Regions from separate parts of the Marinomonas algicola genome, predicted to be linked through region 1. Evidence: predicted binding sites of a transcription regulator. Region 1 holds the regulator's gene; each other region holds the start of a gene.

Region 1 (10,201 bases):
TTTAGCAACGCCAACGCACCAACAAGTGATTTCGGCCTATGGAAAACCGATTGAAACAAGAGCAATCCAGCCCGACCAATTGATTCAAGCCAATCGAATACACTTGCGCCTACTTTTGTTAGGTTTTTCATTACCTCTCCAAGTCCAAATCCGCTTTATATGAATTTGCCGGATAATGAAACGGTACAGGACCATCGGGCAAACCACCCAAAAACTGCACAACTCTTTCATCATCAGAACAACGAATTTCTTCTGGCGTCCCTTGAGCAACCACACAGGCATTCGAAATAATATAAACATAGTCTGCAATGGACAATGATTCTGTAACATCATGTGACACTAAAACCGATGTAATTCCAACAGAATCATTCAAACGCTTTATAAGCTCAACAACAACCCCCATCGATATCGGATCTTGCCCTGCAAAAGGCTCATCATACAAAACCAGCTCAGGGTCTAGGGCGATCGCTCGAGCTAAAGCCGCACGACGTGCCATCCCACCGGAAAGCTCTGAAGGCATTAACTGAGCCGCCCCTCTCAAACCGACGCTTTCCAATTTCATTAAGACAATGTCTCGTATTGTCTCTTCCTTATAATTTGTATGTTCTCTCAAAGGGAAAGCGACGTTTTCGAAAACACTGATATCCGAAAATAAAGCGCCACTTTGAAACAACATTCCGATCTTTTTACGCAGAGTGTAAAGTTCAGTTCGAGAAATTAAAGGAACATTCTTACCATCTACTAAAACGCTCCCGATAGAAGGAAATAACTGTCCACCAATTAAGCGAAGTAAGGTTGTTTTACCCGTTCCACTTGGGCCCATAATAGCGGTAATTTTGCCTTTGGGGATTTGTATGGAAACATTTTTATAGATTTCTCTGTTGCCTCGAGAAAAACTCATACCTTGGATATCTACATAGAATTCTGACAAAGACCTTTCCTTCTCTCAAACTCAGTATTGCGATACTACCATCGTCATAAGTTAAAGAGAATGCAAATAGAAAGGATTTATCTCGACATAAACATCGGTTAAGTCTTGAATTTACTTCATAAACTTCATTAAATAACACTCCTTACGAAAACTGAGAGTTAAACACTAAATGCTACTTTTTATTGCCGCACTAATCTCTGGCTTAATAATACTGGTTATAAGTTCAGACAAGTTCATTGAACATTCAGCTCTAGTGGCTGAAAAACTTAACATTAGCCCTATCATCATTGGCCTAACTCTTATCGCATTAGGAACATCCGCACCTGAAATGGTGGTTTCAGCAATCGCCTCACTTGATGGTGCCCCAGAAATAGCAATAGGCAATGTACTAGGCTCTAATATCGCCAATATTGCTTTAGTTTTTGGCTCAACACTTTTTATAAGCGCCATTTCAATTAAACAAGGGCTATCTACCAAAGAGGTGCCCTTGTTAATGTTCATCACCTTACTGGTTGGCGCTCTACTTTACGATCTACACCTAAGCATTTCAGATGGTGTCATTTTAGTTATCGCTTTTATTGTCGTGCTAACCTTATTGCTACGTGGCAGTAAAAACTTAGAAGAAGAGCTGAGCGAAGAATTACCAGACGCCGAGACAGCAAGTCTAGGAAAATCTCTTCTGATCGCTATTCTTGGCTTGATTGCTTTAATCGGCAGCTCAAAACTGCTTGTTTGGGGTGCCATTGGTATCGCTCAATTTTTTGGTGTCAGCGAACTGCTGATTGGACTGACTATTGTGGCAATAGGTACCAGCCTACCTGAGTTAGCGGCCTCAATAACGAGCGTAAAGAAAGGCCATCATGACATGGCTATTGGTAATATTTTAGGGTCGAATCTTTTTAATTTAGCCACAGTACTTCCCTTACCTGCATTACTGGCCCCAAGCTTCATTGAAAGCAATGTTTTTTACCGTGATTACGTATGGGTTCTTGGTTTGACGATGCTATTTTGTTTGTTAATCGTATTTTTTAATTCTAAAAAACGAACGGCAATCCCAAAATGGGTTGGTGCTCCTCTAATAATTGGCTACCTAGTGTATTTATTCACCCTTTATCAATCGAGCACTATCTAAGTAACGTGAATCAATTGAAAAACAAGGTAACAAAATGAAAAAATGGCAACTCTTACCACTGTTATTAGGTGGACTATTGCTATTCTTCTTGGCATTTTATATGGGTCTGACCCCAAAACAATCTTTAATTGAAGCCGAAGCACTTGATAGTGCACCAGACTATTTTATTACGGATTTTAAAATAGTGGCATTTGACATAAGTGGTAACAAGGTCGAAACATTAAGCGCCAAAGAACTCAAGCACTACAACGAAGCAAATGAGTCTTATCTTCAACAGCCAAATATGTCAGAATCACAACAAGGTGGCAGTTGGGTCGCAAAAAGCGATTCAGGACTGATTAACGACTCCACAAAAGAGATTAATTTATACGGCCGTAGTGAGATAGTTCACACCAGCAAATCTGGTAACACCGTTCATTTAAGCGCGGATAAAATACTTTACAGCGAAACCAAGCAAGAAATTTTTGCTACTGGTAATGCCTCATTATTGTCTGAATCAGGCAAAACCCAAGCCACTGATATTGGCGTAAATATAAATGACGAAACTGTTGCATTTAGCGGAGAAGTAAATGGTCAATATAAAACAGCTAAATAAAAGATTGATAGCGCTCGCCATCCTGACTTCTAGCACGCTAAGTTACGCGTTGGATAATGACTTGCAAAGCCCCTTAAACATTGCGGCTGACAAGGCCTATTTTGACCAGGGCTCTGGGATAGCGATTTACGAAGGTAATGTCACTGTTAAGCAAGGCTCCATTTTCATTCAAGCCGATTACCTAAAAGTTACAAGCTCAACAGACACCAACCAGTTTCGCCAACTGGATGCAACGGGATCACCTGCAAAATTCAGCCAACAAATCGATGAAGATGGGAATCATATAATTAGCCATGGAGATAAAATTCGTTATCAAACAACCGACGCTACGCTTGAATTAAGTGGACAAAGCTACGTAAAGCTTAAAGGTGACGAAATCAATGCTGACTTCATTCAATACATGATAGATAAAGGCACCTTCACAGCTCGAAGGGATGATTCAGGTCGAGTAAATATGACTTTATTACCGCAAACACAAGAAGGTAAATAATGGCATTACTGGAAGCTAAAAACTTAGCGAAAAGCTATAAAAAAAGACCTGTCGTAATTGACGTATCTCTTTCTGTCGAGTCCGGTGAAGCCGTTGGTCTTCTGGGTCCTAATGGAGCAGGTAAAACCACTTGTTTTTATATGATAGTAGGCATGGTTAAAAATGATAACGGTGAAATATATATTGATGGAGAACCTGTAACGACATTGGCCATGCACTCTAGAGCTCAAAAAGGCATTGGCTACCTTCCGCAGGAAGCGTCTATATTTCGAAAAATGTCTGTTGAGAACAATATCCTTGCCATTTTAGAAACCAGAAAAGACCTAACAGACACACAGCGTAAAGAAGAACTTGAAAAACTTCTCGAAGAATTTCATATTACTCATATTAGAAAGAATTTAGGCATGGCTCTTTCTGGAGGCGAGCGACGACGAGCAGAAATAGCCAGAGCCCTAGCAACCAACCCTAAATTTATATTATTAGACGAACCTTTTGCAGGTGTTGACCCTATCTCTGTTGGCGATATAAAACAAATCATTAGGCAATTACAAGAAAGCGGCATTGGGGTTCTTATTACAGACCATAATGTAAGGGAAACCCTTGATATTTGCGACAAAGCTTACATTGTCGGAAACGGCCATATCATCGCTTCGGGCGATGCTGAGACCATTATCAACAATGAACAAGTAAAAAAGGTTTATTTAGGTGAGAACTTCCGCCTTTAATCTTTTAATTTCCCAATAAAAGGGAGTACTATGCATAACTCGTTCCAACATAATCAAACAAAAAGCGTTTCTCTATGAAGCAGTCTCTACAGTTGAAAATGGGTCAGCAACTGACCATGACCCCGCAGCTACAACAAGCTATTCGCTTATTGCAGCTTTCTACAATAGATTTACAACAAGAAATACATGAATTTCTTGAGTCAAACCCCCTATTAGAAATTGACGATGAACAAAGCTCATCTGAGACAACGGCAAACGAATCTGAACAAAAAAAGCAAGAGGAGCCAGAAACTCAGCCAAGTGAAGAAGCCACAATTGAATCTGAATGGACGGATAGTATTCCAGAAGAGCTCTCTATTGATAGCTCATGGGAAGACACCTTTCAAAGCTCCGCGGCCGTGTCTGAATCCCAAGGTTTCGAAGGGGATTTTGATTTTGAAAGTCGCAATTCCGCTTCTGAGAGCATTCAGGATCACTTAATATGGCAACTTAACCTGACTACGATGTCAGACAGAGATATTGAAATTGCCTATTCTTTTATTGAAAGCGTTCAACCAGATGGTTACCTAGGTGCCTCACTGCATGAAATATGGGATTCTCTTCAGGGAACCATTGAAGATTTAGAAGAAGACGAAGTTGTTGCTGTTCAACATAGACTACAACGCTTTGACCCTGTGGGGGTATGTTCCGTTGATTTGCGAGAATGCTTGCTGGTTCAACTTGAAGCCTATTCAACACACCCTTTGTATAAAAATACAAAAACGGTAGTTGATCACTATCTAAACCTCTTAGGTAACCGAGATTTTTCCCAGCTTTGTAGACGCGCGAAACTAAAAGAAGATACATTAAAAGACGTTATTCATTTAATACAGCAGCTCAACCCAAGGCCAGGCAGTTTAATTGATGCAGATGACACAGATTATGTTATACCAGATGTCTCAGTTAAGAAGAAAAATGGTGAATGGCAGGTTGAGTTAAACAACGACGCTCTACCGCCAGTAAAAATCAACAAAACCTATTCAACAATGGCAAATACTCTGAAGAATACTGAGGACGCAACATACATAAAAAACTCACTTCAAGAAGCCAAGTGGTTTATAAAGAGTTTACAAAGCCGCAATGAAACACTACTAAAAGTGGCTAGCTGTATTGTTGAAAAACAGATAGACTTTTTCGAGCAAGGCGAGGAAGCAATGAAGCCGATGGTATTGCATGATGTTGCCGAAGAAGTGGGCATGCACGAATCCACTATTTCCCGCGTGACCACGCAAAAATACATGCATACACCGAAAGGAATATTCGAATTAAAATATTTTTTCTCAAGCCATGTAAATACGGCTTCAGGCGGAGAATGCTCTTCCACAGCAATCCGCGCTATGATAAAAAAACTTGTTGCCGAAGAACCTGCTAAGAAACCATTAAGTGACAATAAATTAGCCACCATTCTAGAAGAACAAGGGATTAATGTAGCAAGGAGAACGGTTGCAAAATACAGAGAAGCAATGAACATTCCTCCTTCAAACGAAAGAAAACGATTAGTTTAATACTGGATAAAAGACTCATGTCACTTATTACTATGTTAAAACCAGAATTGACTCTGGCAAAACAGAAGATTATCAGCAAAAAAAGAGTACTGGAAAATATAGCAAGTGCGGTATCAAACAGATTACATTGTGACGAAAATGCAATCTACGCGGGACTATTAGCCAGAGAAAAACTTGGTAGTACGGGAATCGGGGAAGGCATCGCTATCCCGCATTGTCGATTAGAGTCGGCTAATCATGCTGCAATATTAGTTATGTCGTTAGAAAGCTCTATTGATTTTGACTCTATAGACAGAAAACCTATAGATTTGATTTTTGCACTCATTGTACCGCCAAGTGAATGCGACGCCCATCTCTCGACACTTGCTCAAATTGCACAATTAGCACAGTCACCCAATGGGTTAAACGCTTTAAGAGAAGCGCAAACTAATGAATCACTATTTGCAGCATTTGAAAAACTGCTACAAGGATAAACATGCAAGAACAATCTATTACTATAATTAACAAGTTAGGACTGCATGCACGAGCGGCAGGTAAACTGGTGGAAACCACATCTAAATTCAGCTGTGATATCACCATTGAAAAGGATGGTCGTAACGTAGATGGCAAAAGCATTATGGCCATGATGATGTTAGCGGCAGGTAAAGGTACTGAAATCACTATCAAAGCAAATGGTGAAGATGAAGAGCTTGCATTAACAGCCATTATTGAGCTTATTAATAACCGCTTTGGTGAGGGTGAATAGACCTTCAATTTAAGAAAAGTCATTATGTCAGAGCAAGCGACGCTAACACATCTAAAAGCCGTAACAGCCTCACTTGAGGCTGGCACCACTTCCCAAATACGCTATTTATTAAATGGCGCGTTACCGGCTCAAGACGTCGCTCGCTTATTAGAGTCATCCCCCCCTAAAGAGAGACAACTTCTTTGGGACCTAATTGATAGCAAAAACGAAGGTGAAATCCTTCAATATTTAACTGAAGACATTAGTATTCCTTTCCTTAAAAAAATGGATACTAAACAACTCTTAGCTGTGTCAGAGCAATTCGAGACCGATGACCTCGCTGACATGCTACAACACTTACCAGAAAAAATTGTTAAAGAAGTGCTGGCCTCCATGTCAGCACAGAATAGATTACGAGTTGAAGCCCTACTAAGCTACCCAGAAGACTCCGCTGGTGGCTTAATGAATACAGATACAATTACCATACGCCCAAATATAACCGTTGACATTGTATTTCGTTTCCTCAGAAGACATAAGAAACTACCCGATATGACTGATAACTTATTAGTTGTCAGCCGCTCAGACCGCTTTTTAGGCACACTGCCATTAACAAAGTTATTAGTAGCCGATACAAACGCTACTATACGCGAAATTATGGATACCGAGACTACGGTAATAACATCCAATACATCAGCCAGAGAAGTCGCACAGGTATTTGAAAAGTTAGATCTGGTTTCAGCGCCAGTAATCGACGAAAAAAGTGGAAAGTTACTTGGCCGAATAACCATAGATGATGTTGTTGATGTTATCCGTGACGAAGCTGAGCACTCTATGCTGAGTATGGCGGGCCTTGACGACGACGAAGACACCTTTTCTCCTGTCATGAAGACGACCAGAAGGCGAGCGGTTTGGCTTGGTATTAATTTAATTACGGCTTTCATAGCCTCTTACGTCATTGGGCTTTTTCAAGGCACACTTGATCAAGTCGTTGCACTGGCTATATTAATGCCAATTGTTGCCAGTATGGGTGGAATTGCAGGCTCCCAAGTACTAACATTAGTTATACGAGGCATCGCCCTAGGACAAATAGGTTCAACAAATACTCGCTGGCTACTCAACCGAGAGATCATCGTAGGCTTATTAAATGGTATACTTTGGGCTACGGTTGTCGCCGCATTAACAGCATTCTGGTTTGACAACCTTGAGATAGCCTATATCATAGCGGGCGCAATCATGATTAACCTTCTGTTTGCCGCTCTTACAGGCACACTTTTGCCCATAGCACTAAATCGCTTAGGCATAGACCCAGCCCTTGCAGGAAGCGTAATCCTTACCACAGTAACTGACGTTGTAGGATTTCTTTCCTTTCTTGGATTAGCAACTATATTTCTTATTTAGGCCAACATGACAGAATTCGAACATTTAGAAGACGACGAGAATTACAAAAGCAAAACTCAAATAAAAAGAGAAATGGAGGAGTTGCAGGTATTAGGCAAAAAACTTCTCGCTTTGAGTAAGCAACAGCAGCAAAAAGTTGAAATGTCTGACACTCTTCGTGCTGCTCTGACGGAAGCCACTCGACTGAACCAAAGAGAAGCCATGCGTCGTCATATGCAATACATTGGACGACTTATGCGCAATGAAGACGCTGAGGCTATTGAGGCAAGAGTCGCTTTGTTTGACAGCAGCTCAGCTGCCCACAACAAACTTTTCCATTCTCTTGAAGCGCTTCGAGACTCTTTGATTGGTGAAAACAGCACCGAAGAGGTCCAAAAATACTTAGAAGAAAACCCGAATGTAGATATCCAACATTTTAGACAACTTGTTAGACAATCTGTGAAAGAGCTTGCCGAAGGCAAAAAAAGCACTTCCCGAAAAAAACTATTTAAGTATATCAGAGAGGTAAAAGAAGAAAAATTAGGCATAAATGTCTAAAGTTCAACAATGTTCCTCTTCTATAGCTATGTAAGTCGTCTATGTTCTAGTACAGGCATTGACGACTTGCATTCCTGTATTCTGTCAGTATCGATATTCACATATAAATTATCCGGCTCATCAGCAAGCTGCCCTAAATCTTCTCCCCATGGAGAATAACAAACACTGTGTCCGTACGTTTGCCTGTTCTTACCATGAAAACCACATTGATTAACACCCACTATAAAAACTTGATTTTCTATTGCCCTGGCTCTTAATAAAGTATTCCAATGCGCCTTACCTGTAACATAGGTAAACGCAGCTGGAACAACAATAAGCTCAGCACCTTTAGAAACCAACTCACGGTACAATTCTGGAAAACGCAAATCATAACAAATTGACAGACCTACTTTTAAACCGTCAACATCAATAACAATGGGATTAAGCTCTCCCGGCTCAATAAAATCAGATTCTTTATATTGACCCACTCCATCTGCAACATTGACATCAAATAGGTGAATTTTATCATAACGAAAACATTCACTAGAAAACGGTGAAAACACCAAACAAGATTGACGCACTCTAGAGCCTGCTACAACACTTCCATCAGGTCTTTTTAAAGAAGGGTGCGAGCCAACGACAATCCAAACACCTAAGGTCACAGACAACTTATTTAGAGTCGTAAATAGACTTTCTTGAATAGACTCTTGCTCAGACAACTCCCTCATTGCTTTCCCATTGAATAAAAACACATTCTCCGGAAGTATGATCAAGGTTACGCCTTCTTGGACAGCATCAAGAATGCGACGCTGGACTTCGTCTAAGTTAGCCGCAAAATCAGGTCCGCTGGTGAGCTGAATCGCACATATTTTCACGCTAGGTCATCTCCTAATAGGCTGGTATTTAACCGTCTTAATTTCTGGATTATCAAACGACCCCTTAATTTCGTAACGAACACTGGTCACTTTTGCCAATTGATCACCAATTAATTTATCCGTTATATAAAGTAAACCTGCAACTTGAGGAGCCCCGATTAACAACCCCGCTATGGGTAGAGTATTACCCAGAGGGAAACTGGCCGTCAGCTTTTCATCTAACGTTTCTGTAATTAAATTTGCCTCACCAGCCAACACAAACTCTGCAGTAGGTGAAACGATCTCAATTGGAGATGAGGTTTGCACAATACCATTTTGTAACGATAGCACTCCGTTAAACGTGTCGTATGTTAGACCTGGCTCATACACATCAGAGAAATCAAGAGACAAACGACGAGTTAACGCGTTAATATTAAAAATACCTAGCGCTTTCAAAAATGACGGAAGTTGATCAATCTGAGTAAACTTACCTTTTTGACTTTCAAACGTGATCCTACCCGATAGCGACTCTTTATCAAAAAACATCGGATGCCCTAACCAACTAAGATTAATGTCAATCACATAATTTTTTGATGTTAAAAAAGGCGTTGGCGCAAATTTTTTCAATAACTCGGAGGCATCTTCACCTTTAATTGACGCAACCAGCTCAACGTTCGATTGCTCCCCCTGGTCTTGCCAAAACAAACTCCCGGTAAACTGCCCATTTGAGAGCTTGGTTGATATAGGCTCAATTCTCAGCCTATCGCCTTCATTTGTAACTGAAAACTGCCAATCACCATAACTTGCGCCATTGTAAATTAATTCATCAACCTTGATATCCACATTAGGAACTTGGGAGGCCTTAATAGGGGAAATTCTATCCCCGTCAGACGGATCGGATTTAGGAGAAGACCAGTTAATATAGCCCGCATGCAAAAGATATTTATTTTTTTCTTGACTCAATTTAACGTTAAATTCATCGGCTCCAATTTGAAATTCATCAGGCGCAACCAAACGATCGTAAGACACCTTAACATTATGCCATTCATTAAATTCATTTACAGAAGCCGCGTCCACTATCAACTGCACTTTATTTAGCCAACCCGGAATCACAATATCACTTGATGCCACCTCAGATGAGTCACCTGAAAAATAACGATACGATTCTAGCCATTGCGCAAAATTCAGATAAGGAAGCTGACCGATTATATTAAACCCTCTCTCTATTGTATTTGATAAAGGGCGATCAACTCCTACCAAAAACTCCCCTCCGGCCATTTCACCATCAGATA
Region 2 (10,201 bases), 1.8 Mb from region 1:
ACTTTAGATTTTTATCGAATATTCTCGCTAACATTTTGTTAGATAGGCTATCTCGTACTGTCGTTTCAATAGTTTACAAGAATCTCGTTGCTCGATACAACTTTTCCGTACACTATTCGACCAGAACTTATGTTTTTTACTCGAATCTGTTGTCCTAAAATGCCATTTTCGAGTGATTCTCCGTTCATTTTAACACTAATCGTATTGCTTTGGGCTCTTATCATTACTCGAGCGCCTTTTTTGACAATAATTGGAAGCTCTGTCAATTTGTCTGTTATAACGGTGTTAATATTGATATTACGTGACGCGATGAAGCCAAAAGGTGTGTTTTTTTCATTATAAATATCGCCTCTCAGTTCAGTTATATCTACTTTGATCAAGTCGGTGTTAGTTGGATTAATGGTTTGTTTTCTTGAAATAGGACTGATAGCAACATAAGCATCCAAGAGTATTTTTTGATTAACTGGGACGTAAAACTTCCAAGCGGGGGACGTACATTCAACCGTGTACGTTGTCCGTTTTCGAGCATCACGTCGGGAATTGGTTATAGAAAGGTTGTTTTCTATGCAGGTGGGTAAGTAGCTGAAGTCGGCTCTGTTTTCTAACTCAATATCAATGTCGGCATTTGGATAACGTGCGGCCAACCTAGGCTTTTCATTATGTTCAATAAAGTCAGCAATATAGGTTTGTAAATCCGTTGCGTGGGAAACAGAGACAAAACTGTAAATGATAAAGACGAGAAACGATTTTTTTTTGATCATATTGGTAAATATCTCACAGTTTTGACTCTAAGTTTGCATAAGATATTAGTAAAATAGCAAATATCACTCTATGATTGGATGATATTTACATATTCTTTTAGAGGTTCGCCTTGGCGACACATTAAGGTTCATAGGAGATAAAGTTATGGCCGGAGTTCTCGATACAGTTAACCAGCGTACCCAACTTGTTGGTGAGAACCGTCTGGAGTTGTTGTTATTTCGCTTGAATGGAAAACAAATTTACGGCATTAACGTTTTTAAAGTGAAAGAAGTTCTGCAATGCCCAAAGCTAACAACAATGCCTCATAGTAGCCCTGTTGTTCGTGGGGTCGCTCACATTCGTGGAGGAACAATACCTATATTGGATTTGGGTTTGGCCACAGGTGATAGGCCTATTGAAAACATCAGTCAGTGTTTTGTCATCATTACTGAATACAATCGTCGGATTCAAGGTTTCTTGGTGAAAGGTGTTGAGCGTATCGTTAATATGAACTGGAGTGATATTCAGCCACCACCAAAAGGCTTACTGCATGATAATTATCTGACGGCTGTCTGCCAAGTCGACAAGCATATGGTTGAGATTATTGATGTAGAGCAGATTCTTTCTGAAGTCGCACCCACTAAACAAGATATTTCTGTTGGCATTGTTACGGATTCTGTGACAGAAAATGCTAAGCAGCATCATATTTTGATTGTTGATGACTCTAGTGTGGCCCGTAAACAGATTAAGCGTTGTATGGAAGACGTTGGTTTTGCGACCACTGTTTTATGCGATGGACGTGAAGCATTAGAATACCTTCAAAATATTGCCGATGATGGCGGTGATGTTACGACAGAATTCTCTATGGTGATTTCTGATATAGAAATGCCTGAAATGGATGGTTATACGTTAACCACTCAAATACGAAACGACAGTCGATTAAGTGATTTGTTTATTCTATTACATACGTCACTGAGTGGAGTATTTAATGAGGCCATGGTTAAAAAAGTGGGTGCAGATGGGTTTTTGGCAAAATTCCAACCTGATGAATTGGCTCGTTTAGCAATTGAAACTGTCCAAGCTCAAGGTGAAGATGAGTAATTTAAAGGTATGTCAACATATAGCATTTATGTTTGGTTTTATGCTTTTTGGGAGTGAGAATGTTAAGTAGTACAAGTGTAATAACGCCACAGGGATACATAAAGTTTAGGCAATACTTGGAAAAAGTATGCGGTATTATGTTGAGTGACAATAAGCAATATTTGGTTGCTAGTAGGCTTGGAAAATTAATTGAAAGAGAAGGCATTGCTAAATTAGAAGACCTGGTTTCATTATTGGAAAGAAATAGCAAATTGAAAGAAGAAGTTATTAATGCTATGACGACTAATGAAACGTTATGGTTTCGAGATTCCCATCCCTTCGATATCCTGAAAAAATTAATATTACCTGAGTTGTCGGATAGACCAATTAGAATTTGGTCAGCGGCGGCTTCAACGGGTCAAGAAGCTTATTCGATCAGTATGGTTATTGATGAATACAAGTCAATGAATCCTGGAAAGCTTAGAGCGGGCGAAAAAATTATTGCGACAGATATTTGTACTAATATTTTACAGCACGCAAAACAGGCTGAGTACGACAGTCTGGCCATTGTTCGCGGTCTAAACGAAAGTATGCAAAAGCGATACTTTGATAAATTAGACAGTGGCTCTTGGAGAATCAAATCCCCTATAAAGAGTAGAGTGGACTTTCGTTATTTGAATTTAATCGATTCTTATGCGGGTTTGGGTAAGTTTGATGTGATATTTTGTCGTAATGTACTGATTTATTTTTCCGCCGAGTTAAAACTTGATATTCTCACTAGAATGCACAAAGCACTTAACCCTGGTGGTTATCTGTTCTTAGGTGGTTCCGAGGCGTTGAGTGGGCTCTCATCTTTGTTTGAAATTGTTCAGTGCCATCCTGGTATTGTCTACCGAGTTAAGTGATCAAAAAGGGCTCTCTTGTGACGTGTTGAGCCCTTAAATTGTCTGTTTCTGTCCGTTTTTTATCTTCTGCTTCATTTCTTTTTCCTACTGCCTCTCTGTTGCCGCTTTTTGCCGTTTTTAAAATAGAATAAAACTAACCTGTTGAAATATATGGTTTTTATTTTCTGGCATTCATTTTGCTTAATCAATAGTAGATTGAATTAAGTTATAAATAAGGTTATCGATATGGCTATTACATTTGAAGGCGCGTTGGCTGGGCATGATAAAACATTGTTGTACCGTAGTGCTCGTTCAGCCGTTCTGGCAAATAACATAGCTAATGCGGATACGCCAAACTTTAAAGCTCGTGATATTAGCTTTGAGTCTATGATGCAAGACGCGACTCGAAATCAATTATCTATGACGGCGACAAGTGATAAGCATTTTTCAAAGTCGTCAGGTTTTTCCGCTGTTGATTCTGATGAATTACTGTATCGCACGCCAAGTCAACCATCTATTGATGGTAATACGGTTGATATGCAAAGAGAGCAGGCTGAGTTTGCACAAAACTCACTGCAGTTTGATACCAGTTTCCTGTTTTTGGATAGGAAGATTAGTGGTATGAAGAAAGCTCTATCAGGAGGGCAATAAGTATGTCTTTAAATAATATTTTTGCCATCGCTGGCTCGGCAATGAGCGCTCAAAGTGTTCGTTTAAATACGGTTGCCAGTAATATTGCGAATGTTGACAGTGTCTCAAGCTCTGCCGATCAAACCTATCGCGCTCGCAAACCTGTTTTTGCTGAAATGTTTGATCAATCGATGCAAGCGCATGGTTGGAATAATGTTAACGATAATGGCATGGGAGCTGGCATCGGCGTTCAAGTTAAGGGGATTATTGAGTCTGATGCGCCTTTAGAACCAAGGTATGAGCCTGATCACCCTATGGCAAATGAAAGCGGTTTTGTGTTTTATCCAAACGTAAACCCTGTAGAGGAAATGGCCGATATGATGTCTGCTTCTCGCTCTTTTCAAACAAACGTTGAGATCATGAACTCTGCTAAAAGTATGATGCAGAAAGTCTTGACGCTTGGTCAATCTTAAGGGGTGATGTATGGCTGAAGTAAATAATGGTTTAAACAGTTTGATTGCCCAGTATGGCACTGATAAGGCTAAGGCGTCTGCAGGTATTGATTCTCAAACGGCTGTTGAAAAGGCGAGCATTGGGGATCAAGATGTCTTTATGACGCTCTATATTGAGCAGCTTAAAAATCAAGACCCAACGGCGCCGCAAGATACCAATGACATGGTGGCGCAAATGTCTCAGTTTAATCAAGTAGAGCAACTTGGGACAATTTCTTCACGGTTAGAAAACATGGCGGCCTCAATAACATCAAGTCAAGCTTTGGGAGCGACGACCTTGGTTGGAAAGTCTGTGTTCGTTTCGCAGAAGTCGGCTGAGCTTTCTGAGAATGGCCTTATTGATGTGAGGGTCAGTATTCCAGAGGATGCGAAATCGACACGTCTGACGGTTTCTGATGCGAATGGCCGTGTCATTGATGAGTTTGATTTATCGTCGAATGAGTTTAAATGGGATGGCATGGATAAAGATGGCAATCCTTTGCCACCTGGCAATTATCAGTTTTCTGCGTCCTCACAAACCTTTGAGGGTGACGTGGTTGAGTTATCTACCTTGCTTCCTTCGAAGATTCAGGGTGTCACAATTAATGGTGCTAATGGTACCGAACTTAATGTTGCTGGTCATGGTAAATTAAAATTGTCTGGTGAATTGGAAATAGTAGGTTAATCGGAGGGCGTTATGGGATTTAATACAGCACTTTCAGGCATCAAAGCTTCTGCGGATTTTTTGAGTGTTACAGGTAATAATATAGCAAACTCCGATACGACTGGCTTTAAACGCTCTCGTGTTGAGTTCGGAGATCTTTATAATACGAGCGTCTTGGGTGCAGGTAGTAGTAATGCTATCGGTTCTGGTGTCAGTGTGAATAATGTGGCCCAGCAGTTTGCTCCTGGTAATATTTCTGATACAGGGAGCAACCTTGATTTAGCGGTTGATGGAACTGGCTTCTTTGTTTTGGATGTGGGGGGGACTCAGGCGTTTACGCGAGCGGGTGACTTCAAATTAGATGAAGAAGGTTATCTGGTAACGAACGATGGCGCAAATGTTCAAGGCTATAATGCCGTTGAAGGTATCATTGGTGGTAATCTTGAAAATCTAATTGTGCCCACTGAGCGTATTGCGCCGCAAGCTACAACGGCCATTTCAATTCAGGCTAACTTAGATTCGGAGTCTGAAGACGTTCCTGCTTACATAGACGCTATTTTTGATCCAACGGATCCTGAGACCTTTAATTATACTCAAACACAGACGGTGGCGGATGGGCAGGTGCCTCCTCAAAATCACATCGTTACTTACTTTTATGCTAAATCTGAACTGCCTAATACGTATCAGGTTTATGCAACCGTTGATGGGTCTCCTGTTGATGATGCGGGTAACGAATGGTTAGCCGATCAACATATTACTTTTAATGGTGCCGATGGTTATCGAGATTCAGTTGGGGTTATTCAACCTGGAGGATCTCAGGTTCTTTATTCAGGCGCGGGAGAGCCGGAAGTCACTGATATTACTAACTTGGTTCAAGCTGATTTTGCCTTAGCAGGCAATTTAAATGGTATTGCGATTGCTGATACATTGACGGTTGCTAATGTGATTGAGCCGACGAATGTGGCGAGGAAGTCTTTCGATCCTGCCGACCCAGCAAGCTATACTTACGGTAATACGAAGAATATTTATGACACACTGGGTGAGAAGCACACAGTGGGTTATTATTTTATTCAGCAAGGTGAGTCGAATACGTACGAATTGAAAGTGACGGTTGATGGTAAGCAAACGTTTACTGATCCGGTTACGGCGGCTGAGACGCGTTTTGTACCAGAAGATACGGTTGTGACATTTGATGCGGCGGGTAATTTATCGGGTACGTATGAAGGGTTTCCTCCTTTTGCTATCTCTTCACCTATTCAGCTTTCAATTACTGGTTTTGATCCAACTGATCCAACGGCGACTATTCCTGTGGATCTTACTGGAACAACGCAATACGCGTTAACCAGTACGGACCGATTTGAGCAAGATGGTTTTGCGGCTGGTGAGTTACAAGGAGTGTCTTTTGATGAAGATGGCTTTTTGATGGCGACCTATACAAATCAACAAACGGCGGTTTTAGGTCAGATTGCATTGGCTACATTTGATAATACGGATGGGTTGAGTCCTGCTGGTGATACGGCTTGGGTGGCAAGCTCAAGCTCCGGAGTGGCAAACATTGGCCGAGCGAATACAGGTACGTTAGGTGGTATTCGTGGGGGCGCTCTTGAGGAGTCCAACGTTGATTTAACCTCTGAACTGGTTGCTTTGATTGAAGCTCAGAGAAACTATCAAGCCAACTCTAAAACCTTAGAGACAGAGAATACGGTTACTCAGACGATAATTAACTTACGTTAATAGGTTGAAATACCAAGCCCTTCCTTATGATAGGGAGGGCTTTTGTGCGTCTGTTGTTTCTGTATTTCTTTGTGCTCATTCCTATTGGCATATTTTTTGTATTGTATTAGCTAGATTCTTATTTTGAGGGTATGGCTAATGGATAGAGCACTCTATTTAGCAATGAGCGGCGGCAAGCAGACAATGCATGCTCAGTCGATTCATGCAAACAACTTGGCTAATGTCAGTACTACCGGCTTTCGTTCTGATTTTGAACAAGCCCGTTCAATGCAAATTAACGGTGAGCATTTTCCGTCCCGCGTTTTTGCTATGACGGAAAACCCTGGAACCCGATTTGAAGCGGGCAATCTCATTCAAACAAGTCGTGACCTTGATATTGCTGTGCAAGATAAGGGGTTCATCACGGTACAGGATGAGCTTGGCCGTGAGGCTTACACCCGCGCAGGGGATTTGCAAATAACGTCTATTGGTCAGCTGGTGACCGGTACAGGTTTGCCAGTCATGGGCAATGCCGGTCCAATTTTCCTTCCTCCTCTCGATAAAATTACCATTGGCGACGATGGCACCATTTCTATTATTCCACAAGGTGCTGGCTTGGCTGAAACGGCTGTTATTAACCAACTTAAAATCGTTGATCCAGATACTAAGCAATTAGAGAAGGGTAACAGTGGCTTGATTTACGGTAAAGAGGGGCAGACATTTGAGCAGAACCCGAATGCGAAAGTGATATCGGGCTTTTTAGAGAGCAGTAACGTCAATGCTGTCGAAGAGATGACGCATATCATGAGTCTGTCTCGCCGCTTTGAGTTAAATATTAAGGTAATGGACACCGTTAGGAACAATGAAAATGCATCGGCACGCATATTGCAGCGTAATGCGTAAACAGTGATTGTAGTATGAGAAGGCAAACGGATGTTTGTTTTGAAAAGAATTTTTTATAGGTGAAAGTATGCATTCAGCTCTTTGGATTAGTAAAACTGGGTTAAGCGCAATGGATAAGCAATTGTCTGTTGTTTCAAATAACTTAGCGAACATTTCGACTGTTGGATTTAAAAAAGACAGGGCTGTATTTGAAGACCTTTTGTACCATACGGTTAGGCAACCTGGCGGTTTGAGTACTCAGAATAATGAGCTTCCTTCAGGTCTGCAAATTGGTTCTGGTGTTCGTGTTACGGCGACTCAAAAGGACTTTTCTGAGGGGGATTACAACGTTACGGACAGGCAGTTGGATGTGGCTATTCAGGGTGACGGCTTTTTTCAAGTGCTGCAACCTGATGGTTCTATTGGCTATACAAGAGACGGTAGTTTTCAATTGAGCAGCAATGGTCAAATCGTGACACCAAATGGTTTGCCTCTTGAGCCTGCCGTGACAATCGATCCCGATGTGGTGGAAATCACGATTGGTGACGATGGTGTCGTTTCTGTGCTTAGGGCTGGGGAAACGGATACCCAAGAAGTGGGCGCTATTAACATCGCCGGTTTTATTAACTCTTCTGGACTGGCTGCGCTAGGGCAAAACTTATTTGCGGAAACAAATGCCAGTGGCGCGCCTATTGTTGGTGTTCCTGGTGAAGATTCACTTGGCGAACTTCGTCAGGGGATGTTGGAGGCATCGAATGTCAATTCGGTCGAAGAGCTGGTGAATATGATTACGACTCAAAGAGCCTATGAGATGAATTCTAAAGTCATTTCTACAGCGGATTCAATGTTAGGTTTTGTTACTCAGCAGCTCTAATAAGTGAATAGGTGAAAGTATGAGATTGTTTATATTGGCGGCTTTAGGTGTTTGGTTAACGGGCTGTGCGGTAGTGGAGCCAACCCCGACCTCTGATGATCCTTTTTATGCGCCTGTCATTCAAGAAAATATACAAGCAAACCGAAACGCGGATGGCGGTATTTATCAGGCGGGAATGGGGGATATTTTCTTTGGAGACAAAAAGGCGAGACGGATTGGTGATATTCTGACGATAAACTTGAGTGAAAGTACTCGGTCTACTAAGTCAAATGATGCTAGTGTGTCTAAGTCGTCCTCATCAACTATTTCAAATCCTACTTTATTAGGCATTCCGATTGGTTTGGATACAAATTTACCCAGTACGAACAGTGACTTTTCAGGCAGTGCTGATGCCAATCAAAGTAATAGTTTATCCGGTAGTATTACGGTTACCGTGTATGATATTTATCCAAATGGTCTGCTGGCAATACGTGGTGAAAAATGGATTACCCTAAACCGTGGTCAAGAGTACATTCGAGTGTCTGGTCTGGTTAGAGAGTCTGATATCAGTGCGGAAAACACAGTAAGTTCCACTCGATTAGCGGATGCTCGTATTGCGTATTCCGGTACAGGTGAACTTTCAGAAGGCAGTAAGCAGGGTTGGTTGAGTCGATTTGTTAACTCAAGTTGGATGCCGTTTTGATGCTTTTGTCGAACGGTTTGCTATGAACGCTTTTTATTTTGTCAGGTTGAGCTTATGAAACTGTTAACTATACTGATTTTACTGATGATGGCGAGTGTGTCTTATGCTGAAAGGCTGAAAGACATTACTACGGTTGAAGGTGTTCGTGACAACCAATTGTTTGGTTATGGTTTGGTCATTGGTTTAAATGGTACGGGTGATAATACGGCTTTTACAGAGCAAAGTTTTGCCAGTATGTTGTCCCAATTTGGCATAACCTTGCCGGAAGGGGTGCAAACGAATTCAGATAATGTGGCGGCTGTTTCTTTAACCGCTACCTTGCCTGCTTTTGCAAAACCCGGTCAAAGTATTGATGTGACTGTATCGTCTATTGGTAATTCCAGTAGTTTGCGAGGGGGAACTCTGTTGCTTTCGACATTAAAAGGTGCGGATGGTGAGGTGTATGCTATTGCCCAAGGTAACTTGGTGGTTGGTGGTTTAGGTGCTCAAGGCGCCGATGGCTCTAGATTATCGATTAATATTCCTACGGTTGGCCGTATTCCAAATGGTGCTTCTGTAGAGCGGGTTGTGCCGAATAGTTTTAATCGAGGTGACACATTAACCTTCAACTTGAATCGCCCCGACTTTACGACGGCGAAACACGTAGCCGATCGTATTAATAATTTATTGGGACCAAATATTGCGCAAACCTTAGATGCAACGTCTATCCGGGTATCGGCGCCAAGAGACCCAAGCCAGAGGGTTTCATTCTTGTCCATTTTAGAAAATCTAGAGGTTGAGCTGGGCAAGGAGAGAGCGAAAATAGTCATTAACTCACGGACAGGAACCATTATTATTGGTCAAAACGTGACGGTAACGCCAGCGGCCGTGACGCACGGTAGTTTAACGGTAACCATTAAAGAAAATCCTGAAATCGGCCAGCCTAATGCGTTGGCTGGTGGCGAGACAATCTTGGCTCCTCGCACCGAAATTACGGTTGATGAAAATAGTGGTCATATGTTTCTTTTTGATCCTGGGGCTTCTTTGAATGATATTATAAGAGCGGTTAATCAGGTCGGTGCTGCACCGGGTGATGTGATGGCGATACTTGAGGGTCTCAAACAAGCGGGCGCTTTGAATGCAGACCTTGTTGTAATATAGCGTTTTATGTTTTTGAATTCGCAAGTGAGAGGACGTTATGAATAAAATTAATGCTAATGAGTTTTATGGCGACTTTTCCTCTTTAGCGAATTTAAAAACGCAGGCTCAGAAAGACCCTGATGCGGCTTTAAAGCGAGTGGCTCAAGAGTTTGAATCTATTTTTATTGGTATGTTGTTGAAGAATATGCGCAGCGCTAATGAGGTTATTGGTGGTACAGATTTATTTTCCAGTAATCAAACTAGGCAATACGAAGACATGTTAGATTCTCAAATGGCTCAATCAATGTCGACCTCCGGTGGTGTGGGTTTAGCGGACGCTCTCATTCGTCAATTCGAGGGCCGTGGTAGTGCTTCTTTATCGGCTGCAACAGGTGATGTAGAAGGTGACTCCAAATTGCTACAAAGTATTGCTTCACAAGA
Region 3 (10,201 bases), 1.4 Mb from region 1:
TTTGGTTATTTGGGGTATCGCCAAGCGGTAAGGCAACAGGTTTTGATCCTGTCATGCGTAGGTTCGAATCCTGCTACCCCAGCCAATTTAATACCCTCTTTGAACAACACCCATTTCTTATTTTAACTCCTTTCATTCTGATACCTCTCTATTTGCAATAAGATGCAATCTTTATTAGTCAAATACAAGTTCAAAAGTTTATACTAATCTAAATCTTCAATAACATGGATAATCTTATTATGAGAGCTGCTCTACTCCTTTCTTCTTTAGTTCTTGCTAGCACGGCCCACGCTGATGTTTTAGGTTTAACCGCTGAAATTGGTGCATTTTCACCCGATGCAACAGTTAAGTTTTCGGATCACAATACCCCAAGCAACACGACCGATATGGACGCTGATAGCAGTCGCTATTACGGTATTGCTTTTGAACACCCACTGCCACTGATTCCGAATATTCGTCTTCAGGGCACAAGTCTAGAGTCTGAGGGAACCGTCACCTCAAATGTGATTTTTGACGGACAAGTATTATCAGGCCAAGCAAAGCTTGATTTATCACATACCGACTACACCTTTTATTACGAATTTTTAGATGGGTTGCTTTGGCTAGATCTTGACGCAGGCTTAACGCTAAGAGACTTTGACGGATCAATTGAACTTAACTCTGAGAAGAGTGATTTGTCAGAAATTATTCCTATGGGATACATATCGGCCTACGCAAAGATACCTGGAACCAGCGTTTCCGTTGGCGGTGAATTAAAAACCATGGCGTATGGCGACTCAAGCATTACTGACACAACAATCAAAGTAAAATATGAAACACCGTTCTTAGTTGGCATTGAAGGCGGCTATCGCTCTATGGATATCGATTTAGTGGATGTTGACAATAAAGATGTTTACAGTGAAAGCTCAGGTGTATTTATAGGCGCTTTTATCGATTTCTAAACCCCACCCAACGCCCTGTATAACGCACATAAAAAAACCGCGGCTTTTGTTTAAAATATCAACCAAACAAAGGCCACGGTTTTTTACTATATTAACGTCTCAGTTTATTTTTTTGTAAAACAAATCTCATCTTCTTTCGTATCCGCCACAATCACATCCCCGCTCACAAATCTTCCGGCAAGCAACTCGTTAGCTAATGGATTTTCTATCCATCTCTGTATGGCTCTTTTCAGCGGTCGAGCGCCGTAAATTGGATCGTAACCCACCTCAGACAAACGAGTCATGGCACTCTCACTCATTGTCATGCTCATCCCCATCTCAGCCAAACGTTGATTCAAGTGAAGCAATTGAATACGCGCAATACCTTGTATTTGAGATAACATCAATGGATGGAAAACAACGGCCTCATCAATTCTGTTGATAAACTCAGGGCGAAAATGCATTCCAACCACGTCCATTACTTTTTCTTTAATCTCATCATATTGGCTATCATCTCGATACTCCTGAATCACATCAGAACCAAGGTTTGACGTCATTACAATCACTGTATTACGGAAGTCGACCGTTCGCCCCTGCCCGTCTGTTAATCGACCATCATCCAATACTTGCAATAGAATATTAAAGACATCTGGATGCGCTTTTTCTATCTCATCAAGTAACAGTACTGAATAGGGACGACGACGAACGGCCTCAGTCAAATAGCCGCCTTCTTCGTAACCCACATACCCAGGAGGAGAGCCAATTAAACGGGAAACAGAATGCTTCTCCATAAATTCCGACATATCCAAGCGCACCATAGCCGCTTCAGAGTCAAACAAAAAAGTAGCCAGAGACTTACACAACTCAGTCTTACCAACCCCAGTAGGCCCTAAGAACAAAAATGAACCATTAGGCCTATTTGGATCGGCCAAACCAGACCTGGAGCGTCTAACGGCATTAGCAACCGCCCCAACGGCTTCTTCCTGACCGATAACCGACTCATGTAACGCCTCTTCCATTCGAAGCAACTTATCACGCTCACCCTCCAACATCTTATCAACAGGAATGCCTGTCCATCTTGATACAACAGTGGCGATCTCTTCCTCGCTTACTCTGTTTCGAAGCAATTGAGTTTGACCCAATTCTTCCGCTTGACTGGCTTTTTCAATTTCGGCTTCCAACATTGGAATAACACCATACTGAAGCTCAGACATCTTCGCTAAATTTCCCTCACGACGCGCTTCTTCCATCTCATGCCTAACGGATTCAAGATCCTCTTTTAGCTTTTGCCCACCTTGGACTAAGGCTTTTTCAGCATTCCAAATTTCATCTAAATCAGAATATTGTTTTTCTAGTGACTCAACTTCGGAATCCAGCTCTTTTAGACGGGTTTTAGAGGCCTTATCCTTTTCTTTTTTCAAAGCTTCCTGCTCTATCTTTAACTGAATTAGGCGGCGCTCTAATCGGTCCATATCCTCTGGCTTTGAATCCATTTCCATTCGTATGCGACTGCCCGCTTCATCAATTAAGTCAATGGCTTTATCAGGTAACTGCCTATCTGTAATATAACGTTGAGACAGTTTAGCCGCAGCAATAATAGCCGAGTCAGTAATGTCCACACCATGGTGCACCTCATAACGCTCTTTTAAGCCACGTAGAATAGCAACCGTGTCAGCAACCGAGGGTTCTTCCACCAGAACCTTTTGAAAACGACGCTCCAGAGCCGCATCCTTTTCAATAAACTGACGGTATTCATTTAATGTCGTCGCCCCTACACAATGCAGTTCACCACGTGCAAGAGCAGGTTTAAGCATATTACCGGCATCCATAGAACCTTCGGATTTTCCAGCACCCACCATAGTATGAATTTCATCAATAAACAGGATAACTTGCCCCTCTTGCTTAGAGAGTTCATTGAGCACGGCTTTTAAACGCTCCTCAAATTCACCACGATACTTAGCCCCCGCAATCAGAGTTCCCATATCTAAAGAAAGCACTCGTTTATTTTTTAGGCCTTCAGGAACTTCACCATTGATAATACGCTGAGCCAATCCTTCGGCAATGGCCGTTTTACCCACGCCCGGCTCACCAATGAGTACGGGGTTATTTTTACGACGACGTTGGAGAACTTGGATAGTACGACGTATTTCATCATCACGACCAATGACGGGATCTAGCTTACCAGAGGCGGCTCTTGCGGTTAAATCAACGGTATATTTATCAAGCGCTTGGCGATTTTCTTCTGCATTCGCATCATTTACCCCTTCGCCACCACGCACCTGATCAATTACAGCCGCGATATCGTTTTTGGTAACGCCAGTTGCTTTTAATGTTTTTGCAAGATCATCTTTGCCATCAAACATGGCCATCAAAATCAATTCGGATGAAATAAACTGATCTTTTCGTTTTTGCGCTTCTTTATCACCAAGATTTAATAACCGCACCATCTCAGGCGACATTTGAACATTGCCATCATGATCATTCACTTTGGCAAGTTGGCCTAACACATCGTTCAGTGATTCTCTTAACTTTACAACTTGAATGCCAGATTGCTGAAGAATAGGACGAGTACTGCCTCCTTGTTGATCTATCAAGGCAATCAATAAATGTACAGGCTCTATGTAGGAATGGTCATGCCCTAAGGCAACAGATTGAGCATCAGAAAGAGCGAGCTGCAACTTACTTGTTAATCGATCAATTCTCATTAATAAACTCCTTTGTATAGGAAAATTCTTACTGTATTTACCTAGTTAATACGTCCCAAAGTACAAATTTCAACACTCGAGTGTCAAAATAATGACACTCATCAAGAAAGCACCCTGATTTACTGGTAGAAAATTATTATTCAAACCAAATCACACTGGCCATTCGACCCGTCACACCGTCCCTTCTATAGGAGTAGAAGCATTCTTTCTCAATAAAGGTACAACGGTCGCCGCCATAAATTTGATTTACCCCTGCCAAGCTAAGCCTTTGACGAGCCAACAAATACAAATCGCCAAGCCACTTTCCCCCGGCTTTAGGCGTAAAAGCCAAAGCGGCCTCAGGCGAATGATCAACAAATGCCTCTTTAACCTCTTCACCAATCTCAAAAGATTGCGGCCCAATTGCCGGTCCCAACCATGCCATTAGATTTTCTGTTTCATCAAAATGGTTTACCGCCTGCTCGATTACACCATCACATAATCCACGCCAACCAGCGTGCAAAGCAGAGACTTGAGTACCGCTTGAATTCGTTAAAAACACGGGTAAACAATCCGCGGTAAGAATCGCGCACACCTGATTCGCTTCTTTTGTCGTTGATGCATCCGCTTGATCATGAAGGCCTTCAGAACAGGCCGAGTCAAAAGGCAGTTCAAGCGTACGGGTACCATGCACCTGATTCAACCACACTAGAGTGTTTGGCATCGTCGTTCGCCTTTGAAGCAACAAGCGATTGTAAGCAACATGATCTGGGTTATCATTCACATGAGCGCCTAAATTTAAGCCCATGTATTCACCCTCACTCACACCACCTTTACGGGTAGAAACGAACGCTCGAACGTTTTTAGGTGCCGGCCAATCAGGTTGAATCAAATCTAACGCTTCATGAGAATTCTCAACTTTCAAAACACACCTCAATATCACAAAATATAAGCTTGCATATAAACAAGAAAGCAGCCATAGGGCCGCTTTCTTACTTGATACTTATAACAAAGAAAAACAGTAAAATCGCTTTCTTTTAAAAGCTAATCTTTATTAATAATACTCAGAATCGTCACTTCCAGAATCTTCCATATCTTGTTTTAGCAATTCAATTAGATGCTGCATATCTTCTGGAAGATCCACTTCCCACTCCATAAAGTCACCACTAATTGGATGGGTTAACTCTAATTTTTTAGCATGCAGGGCTTGACGTCTAAACAAACGAATACCCTCTTGGAGCTCAGGAGAACAGGCTTTTGGCATTTTTAAACGACCTGCATACTGCGGATCACCCACGAGAGGGAATTTCGCAAATGCCATATGCACGCGAATTTGGTGTGTACGGCCAGTCTCAAGCTTTAATCGAATGTGGGTGTGGTTTTTGAAACGCTTCACCAAACGGTAATGAGTAATCGCCTCTTTCCCGTGTATTGGCTCAACGGCCATTTTTTGGCGATTATTAGGGTGACGCCCAATAGGTTCGTCCACGACACCCCCGCCTGTCATCACGCCAATAGTAATGGCTTCGTACTCACGACCCATACTACGATCTTGCAGTTGAGAAACGAGATCTGTTTGAGCCGCCAATGTTTTAGCGATTACCATCAAACCTGTCGTTTCTTTGTCCAGTCGATGGACGATACCTGCTCGCGGCACATGGCCCACTTCAGGAGCATGATGCAAAACCGCATTAAGCAAGGTACCATCTCTGTGCCCAGACGCTGGATGCACAACAAGTCCTGCCGGCTTATTAATCACTAAAATATCATCATCTTCATAAACAATATTTAACGGGATGTCCTCTGGTAAATGCTCTTCTTGATTTTCTACAAGAACACTTAACGAAATAATCTCTCCCCCAAACACTTTCTCTTTTGCTTTTACTTTTTTACCATCTACTAAAATGGTACCTTCTTTTATCCAAGACTGAATACGAGACCTTGAAAAATCTTCAAATAGTTCAGTAGAGACTTGATCCAGTCTCTGGCCACTAAAATCCACGGGAACTTGGGCTTCTTTTACAATACGCTCTGCCATACAATGTACTTAAATTGTTGATGAGTGGAAATTACATAAAATTCACACATCATCAAGTGATAATAAAAACTCAGCTCTGTTATTATTGAACACAGTGTTCACACTTAGAGCCACAGATAGCCAATTCGGTAACTTTTACTTATTTAAGGTTTTAATTATACATGGGATTTCATCAGACGTTGCTGCGATTCATAACAATTACGAGTTTTTCTTTGCTTGCAATCGCTTGCGCAAACAAAACAGTACAAGAAGCAGACCTTCCAGAACAAGAATATTACCAAAAAGCGCAGGCGGCGCTAGAGGATGGATTACCAACAACCGCGGTAAAACATTTAAAAGATTTAACAAACCGCTACCCTTTCGGTGAATACACTGTACGTGCTGAACTTGATCTAATATACGCTTATCTCAGTGCTGGGGACTATATCGCCGCACACGCGAATGTAGAACGGTTTATTAAGAACCACCCCGACCACTCTTCACTGGATTACGCTTTCTATATGAGAGCGCTTAGTACTTACAAGAGCACAGAGAGCTTTTTGGGTCGATATTTAGACTTAGACCCTAGCGAAAGAGACGTATCAGAATTAACAACGTCATTTAATGAATTTTCATTACTACTTAAACGCTTTCCTGATAGCCAATATGCGCCTGACTCAAAAGTAAGAATGATCTATTTAAGGAATATTATCGCTAGACATGAAGTTCAGGTTGCAAGATACTATTTTAAGCGTAAAGCCCCCCTGTCGGCCTTACGACGCGGCCAAACTGTTTTAGAACAATATCCAAGTTCTGACTCTATTGAAGATGCCTTAGCTATTGTTATTCAAGCGTACATGGATTTAGAACAGTACGATTTAGCTCAAAATAACATAGAATTTTTGATTGAAAACTTCCCCTCATCCAGCCGCTTAGATGAGAACAATAAATTTATTACGGCAAGCCTGCCAAAAGATGCCGAGCCAGACTTTTTATATTGGGTAACACTGGGCGCGATTGATTAACAAGCAAGGCCATTTATTTGTATTAAATGAATGGCCTGATCTTTTTCGTCTAAAACCCGATTACAAGATTGTTAAGGGAAAAAGATTTCTTCTTGGCCTTCCACCCATTGTGGGTACTTCTTCATCACAACCAAAAACAAACTCGACTCTAAAAAGCGAGCCAACCACAACTTTAAATGGGGGTAACCACAGCTCTCAAACCAAACTGTATTGACGCCAGCAAACTGTCTAATAAACGGAAAAATGGCCACATCCGCCAACGTCATTTCTTTGCCTAATATAAAAGATGATTGACTCAATTGAGTTTCTAATTTAGACAAAAAATGCTCCCCTTTGCGTCTGTAAAATACCTCTGGATTCTCTGGAAAACGATCTGCGTATTTATATTTATCTAACCAAGCCTTAAACTCATTATCGTTTTCTTCAATCCACCGCTCAATGTGCTCTCTTAGAACGGGGTTGTTAGGCCACAATTGAGTGGCCAGTGAGGACCTATGGCCTCCTAATTGCGTCGCTTTATCTATAGCCCAAAATATAATATCTTTACTTTCTTCATAACGGTCGCCATGGTCGATAAGCTGAGGGACTGTAGACCGCCCTCCTAAAGACAGCAGAGCGGCAGGCTTATTTTTTAATACAACCTCTCGAAGCTCTACCCTTTCTTCTAATAATGCCAGCGTATAACGCGCTCTAATGGCGTAAGGACAGCGCCTAAAAGAATATAAAATGGTCAATTTAACAACAACCTCCTACTACCATTACCCAAAGACATAAAAAAACCACGACCTGCGTGGCTTTTTTATAACAAGCAAAAATTAAACGATGGTTACGTTTTCAGCTTGTGGGCCTTTTTGGCCATCAGTTACTTCAAAGCTCACAGCTTGGCCTTCTTGTAGAGTACGACGACCCGTGCCATTTATCGCGCGAAAATGAACAAAGACATCCGCTCCACCATCACGTTCAATAAAACCAAATCCTTTTTCATCGTTAAACCATTTAACAATACCTGTTACTAATTCACCAGACATACAAACCTCATTACTTATTAAGCTGCCCTTTATTGGGTCAGTCTATTTACAACCTCTGAATTTATCATTCAAGAGGCATCCTTTTTCATGGTTATCTCAAACAGAACGACCCTTTGGTGCTCTCAAAATAAAAATAAACCACCCCTTGATAATATGATGTCCAAATTCAAATGGGAAGAACTGCAATAAAACTTCACGAAAAATTAATAAGAAGATACGTCTAGAGAATCACACAAAAAAACAAAATGCACCAATTTAATACAAATAGGCCCAGTTTTTGCATTGTAATGGATCAATAAATATAAAAGCACCCGCGAATATATTTTATGCACCACATAAAAACAACAACTCAAAAAAACGCACCATATAAGAACAGAGAGGACCCCCTAGTGGATCAAATTAATAATGCTGTAGAAACGCTTGTATCAAGTTCCAATACATTATTTATTCTTTTAGGCGCGATAATGGTATTTGCGATGCATGCCGGATTCGCATTCCTAGAAGTTGGGACAGTGAGACAAAAGAATCAAGTAAATGCACTGGTTAAAATCATGACTGACTTTGCTGTCTCAGCTCTAGTCTACTTTTTCATCGGCTACCAAATTGCCTATGGGAGCCATTTTTTTTCAAGTGCAACAGAACTCTCTCAAAATAATGGTTATGAACTCGTCAAATTTTTCTTTTTAATGACATTTGCGGCCGCTATTCCAGCCATTATATCGGGAGGAGTCGCGGAACGCGCACGCTTTTATCCCATGCTTATTTCCGCCGCCATTATAGTAGGCCTTGTTTACCCTTTATTCGAAGGCATGATTTGGAACGGGAACTACGGCTTTCAATCTTGGCTAGAAACGCAATTCGGCGCAGGATTTCATGATTTTGCGGGCTCCGTTGTCGTGCATGGTGTAGGAGGATGGGTCGCTTTAGCTGCCACCTTACTTTTAGGACCTCGAACAGGACGTTATCGAAATGGTAAAGTTGTCGCATTTGCACCGTCCAACATCCCCTTTCTTGCACTTGGCGCATGGATTTTATGCATTGGCTGGTTTGGTTTTAACGTGATGTCGGCGCAAACTCTAGATGGTGTCAGCGGCCTGGTTGCGGTTAATTCATTAATGGCCATGGTTGGAGGCATTATTGCGGCCATGGTATTTGGTAAAAATGACCCTGGCTTTATTCATAACGGTCCATTAGCGGGACTTGTCGCAATTTGCGCAGGCTCAGATATTCTTCATCCAATTGGCGCTCTTGTGACTGGCGCAATAGCTGGCGCACTTTTTACCTGGCTGTTTATCTTAATCCAACAAAAATTTTCTAACCTTGACGACGTATTAGGGGTTTGGCCGCTCCACGGTATTTGCGGTGCATGGGGCGGTATTGCAGCCGGTATTTTTGGAACAGAAGCAATGGGCGGACTTGGGGGCGTAAGCTTAGTCTCCCAAATCATTGGCACGGTAGCTGGGATCAGCATTGCCTTGATCGGGGGATTTCTTGTGTATAGCGTCACCAAAATGCTTAGTGGACTTAGGCTGTCTCAAGAAGACGAATTTAATGGTGCCGACTTAAGTTTGCATAAAATCAGCTCAACGAATAAAGACTAATCTTGTAAAACCAGTTATTACTGGTTCTTTATAACCCTAGCCAACCTAGCTAGGGTTTTTTTTATCCTTTATTATAGGTCCCTCACTACGATGATAATAAGTCACCTATTATCAGCCCAAGTTTTTATAACATTAAGCCTTATAATACGATGCAAATTACCCTACTTACTCACTCTAGAGAGTTAGTCAAAACCACAGGCACTGGCCCAATTGTAAAAAAAGTCCTATCCGACAAATGCCATATTATCGAATGGCAAAGAAAAATACCTGATAAGATATTTGCTTCTCTTGATCCCTTAAAAACAGCGCTTGTGTATCCGATAAAAGAGACGGCGAAGTGGCCAATATCAGAACTAACTGATGCACAATTACCTAACATTGAGCATTTTGTTATTTTAGATGGCACCTGGCAAGAAGCTCAAAAAATGTATCATAGAAGCCCTTATTTACATGGGCTACCGCATTACGCCATCCGCTCTCAACATCGCTCTGAGTATCAACTCAGAAGAAATCAAAAGTCCGTTGGCTTATGCACAGCTGAGGTAGTTATTGAAATATTAAGAAGCAAAAAGTGTACTGAATTAGCAAGCCTACTTCACCAGCGATTTACGGCTTTCAATCAATTCTAGGCCGCCATACACCTTTATTAAAAAAAAGCACACTCAAGGTGCGCTAAAAAAGTCCCAGTATAGAAACCGATTAAGATCCTAAAATGGAACCTTGAATGATCATACTTTACAGTTAGGCCCTCCTAAACGTTAGAAGGGCCTAAGAATAAAGTTAGGACAAAATAATTATTAAAGATTTCTAGAAACCATAATTTCTAGAAACCATAATCTCTAAAAACCGTAGTAAGCACCGACGGCTGTGAAATCAAGCTCATCTGCAGATTGCTGACCGGCTTCAACATACACATAAACATCTTC

Evidence for each region. Region 1 encodes sigma-54, which starts transcription at its own class of promoters, with help from an activator protein. Its sites were predicted from a motif close to TGGCACNNNNNTTGCTNT; they were not measured.
Region 2: the regulator sigma-54 is predicted to act here: its motif matches at 6,310-6,327, upstream of flgF (flagellar basal-body rod protein FlgF).
Region 3: the regulator sigma-54 is predicted to act here: its motif matches at 7,941-7,958, upstream of IEZ33_RS13935 (ammonium transporter).

The regions. Positions count from the first base shown of each region.
Region 1 is NZ_CP061941.1:1,663,391-1,673,591, reverse strand. Features, by position in the region: gene mlaE (lipid asymmetry maintenance ABC transporter permease subunit MlaE) at 1-131, opposite strand, end outside; gene IEZ33_RS07545 (ATP-binding cassette domain-containing protein) at 131-901, opposite strand; gene IEZ33_RS07540 (calcium/sodium antiporter) at 1,101-2,063, shown strand; gene lptC (LPS export ABC transporter periplasmic protein LptC) at 2,098-2,658, shown strand; gene lptA (lipopolysaccharide transport periplasmic protein LptA) at 2,633-3,148, shown strand; gene lptB (LPS export ABC transporter ATP-binding protein) at 3,148-3,873, shown strand; gene IEZ33_RS07520 (RNA polymerase factor sigma-54) at 3,948-5,417, shown strand; gene IEZ33_RS07515 (PTS sugar transporter subunit IIA) at 5,435-5,890, shown strand; gene IEZ33_RS07510 (HPr family phosphocarrier protein) at 5,893-6,162, shown strand; gene mgtE (magnesium transporter) at 6,187-7,539, shown strand; gene yjgA (ribosome biogenesis factor YjgA) at 7,546-8,076, shown strand; gene IEZ33_RS07495 (carbon-nitrogen hydrolase family protein) at 8,103-8,930, opposite strand; gene IEZ33_RS07490 (YhdP family phospholipid transporter) at 8,937-10,201, opposite strand, start outside.
Region 2 is NZ_CP061941.1:3,447,118-3,457,318, reverse strand. Features, by position in the region: gene flgA (flagellar basal body P-ring formation chaperone FlgA) at 66-761, opposite strand; gene IEZ33_RS15860 (chemotaxis protein CheV) at 907-1,842, shown strand; gene IEZ33_RS15855 (CheR family methyltransferase) at 1,902-2,726, shown strand; gene flgB (flagellar basal body rod protein FlgB) at 2,952-3,356, shown strand; gene flgC (flagellar basal body rod protein FlgC) at 3,359-3,808, shown strand; gene IEZ33_RS15840 (flagellar hook assembly protein FlgD) at 3,819-4,511, shown strand; gene IEZ33_RS15835 (flagellar hook protein FlgE) at 4,524-6,224, shown strand; gene flgF (flagellar basal-body rod protein FlgF) at 6,363-7,106, shown strand; gene flgG (flagellar basal-body rod protein FlgG) at 7,174-7,959, shown strand; gene flgH (flagellar basal body L-ring protein FlgH) at 7,979-8,641, shown strand; gene IEZ33_RS15815 (flagellar basal body P-ring protein FlgI) at 8,696-9,781, shown strand; gene flgJ (flagellar assembly peptidoglycan hydrolase FlgJ) at 9,819-10,201, shown strand, end outside.
Region 3 is NZ_CP061941.1:3,038,991-3,049,191, forward strand. Features, by position in the region: tRNA gene IEZ33_RS13895 (tRNA-Gln) at 11-85, shown strand; gene IEZ33_RS13900 (TIGR04219 family outer membrane beta-barrel protein) at 240-941, shown strand; gene clpB (ATP-dependent chaperone ClpB) at 1,046-3,625, opposite strand; gene pgeF (peptidoglycan editing factor PgeF) at 3,762-4,529, opposite strand; gene rluD (23S rRNA pseudouridine(1911/1915/1917) synthase RluD) at 4,659-5,642, opposite strand; gene IEZ33_RS13920 (outer membrane protein assembly factor BamD) at 5,804-6,646, shown strand; gene IEZ33_RS13925 (glutathione S-transferase) at 6,718-7,380, opposite strand; gene IEZ33_RS13930 (cold-shock protein) at 7,462-7,674, opposite strand; gene IEZ33_RS13935 (ammonium transporter) at 8,064-9,275, shown strand; gene IEZ33_RS13940 (DTW domain-containing protein) at 9,407-9,904, shown strand; gene IEZ33_RS13945 (porin) at 10,115-10,201, opposite strand, start outside.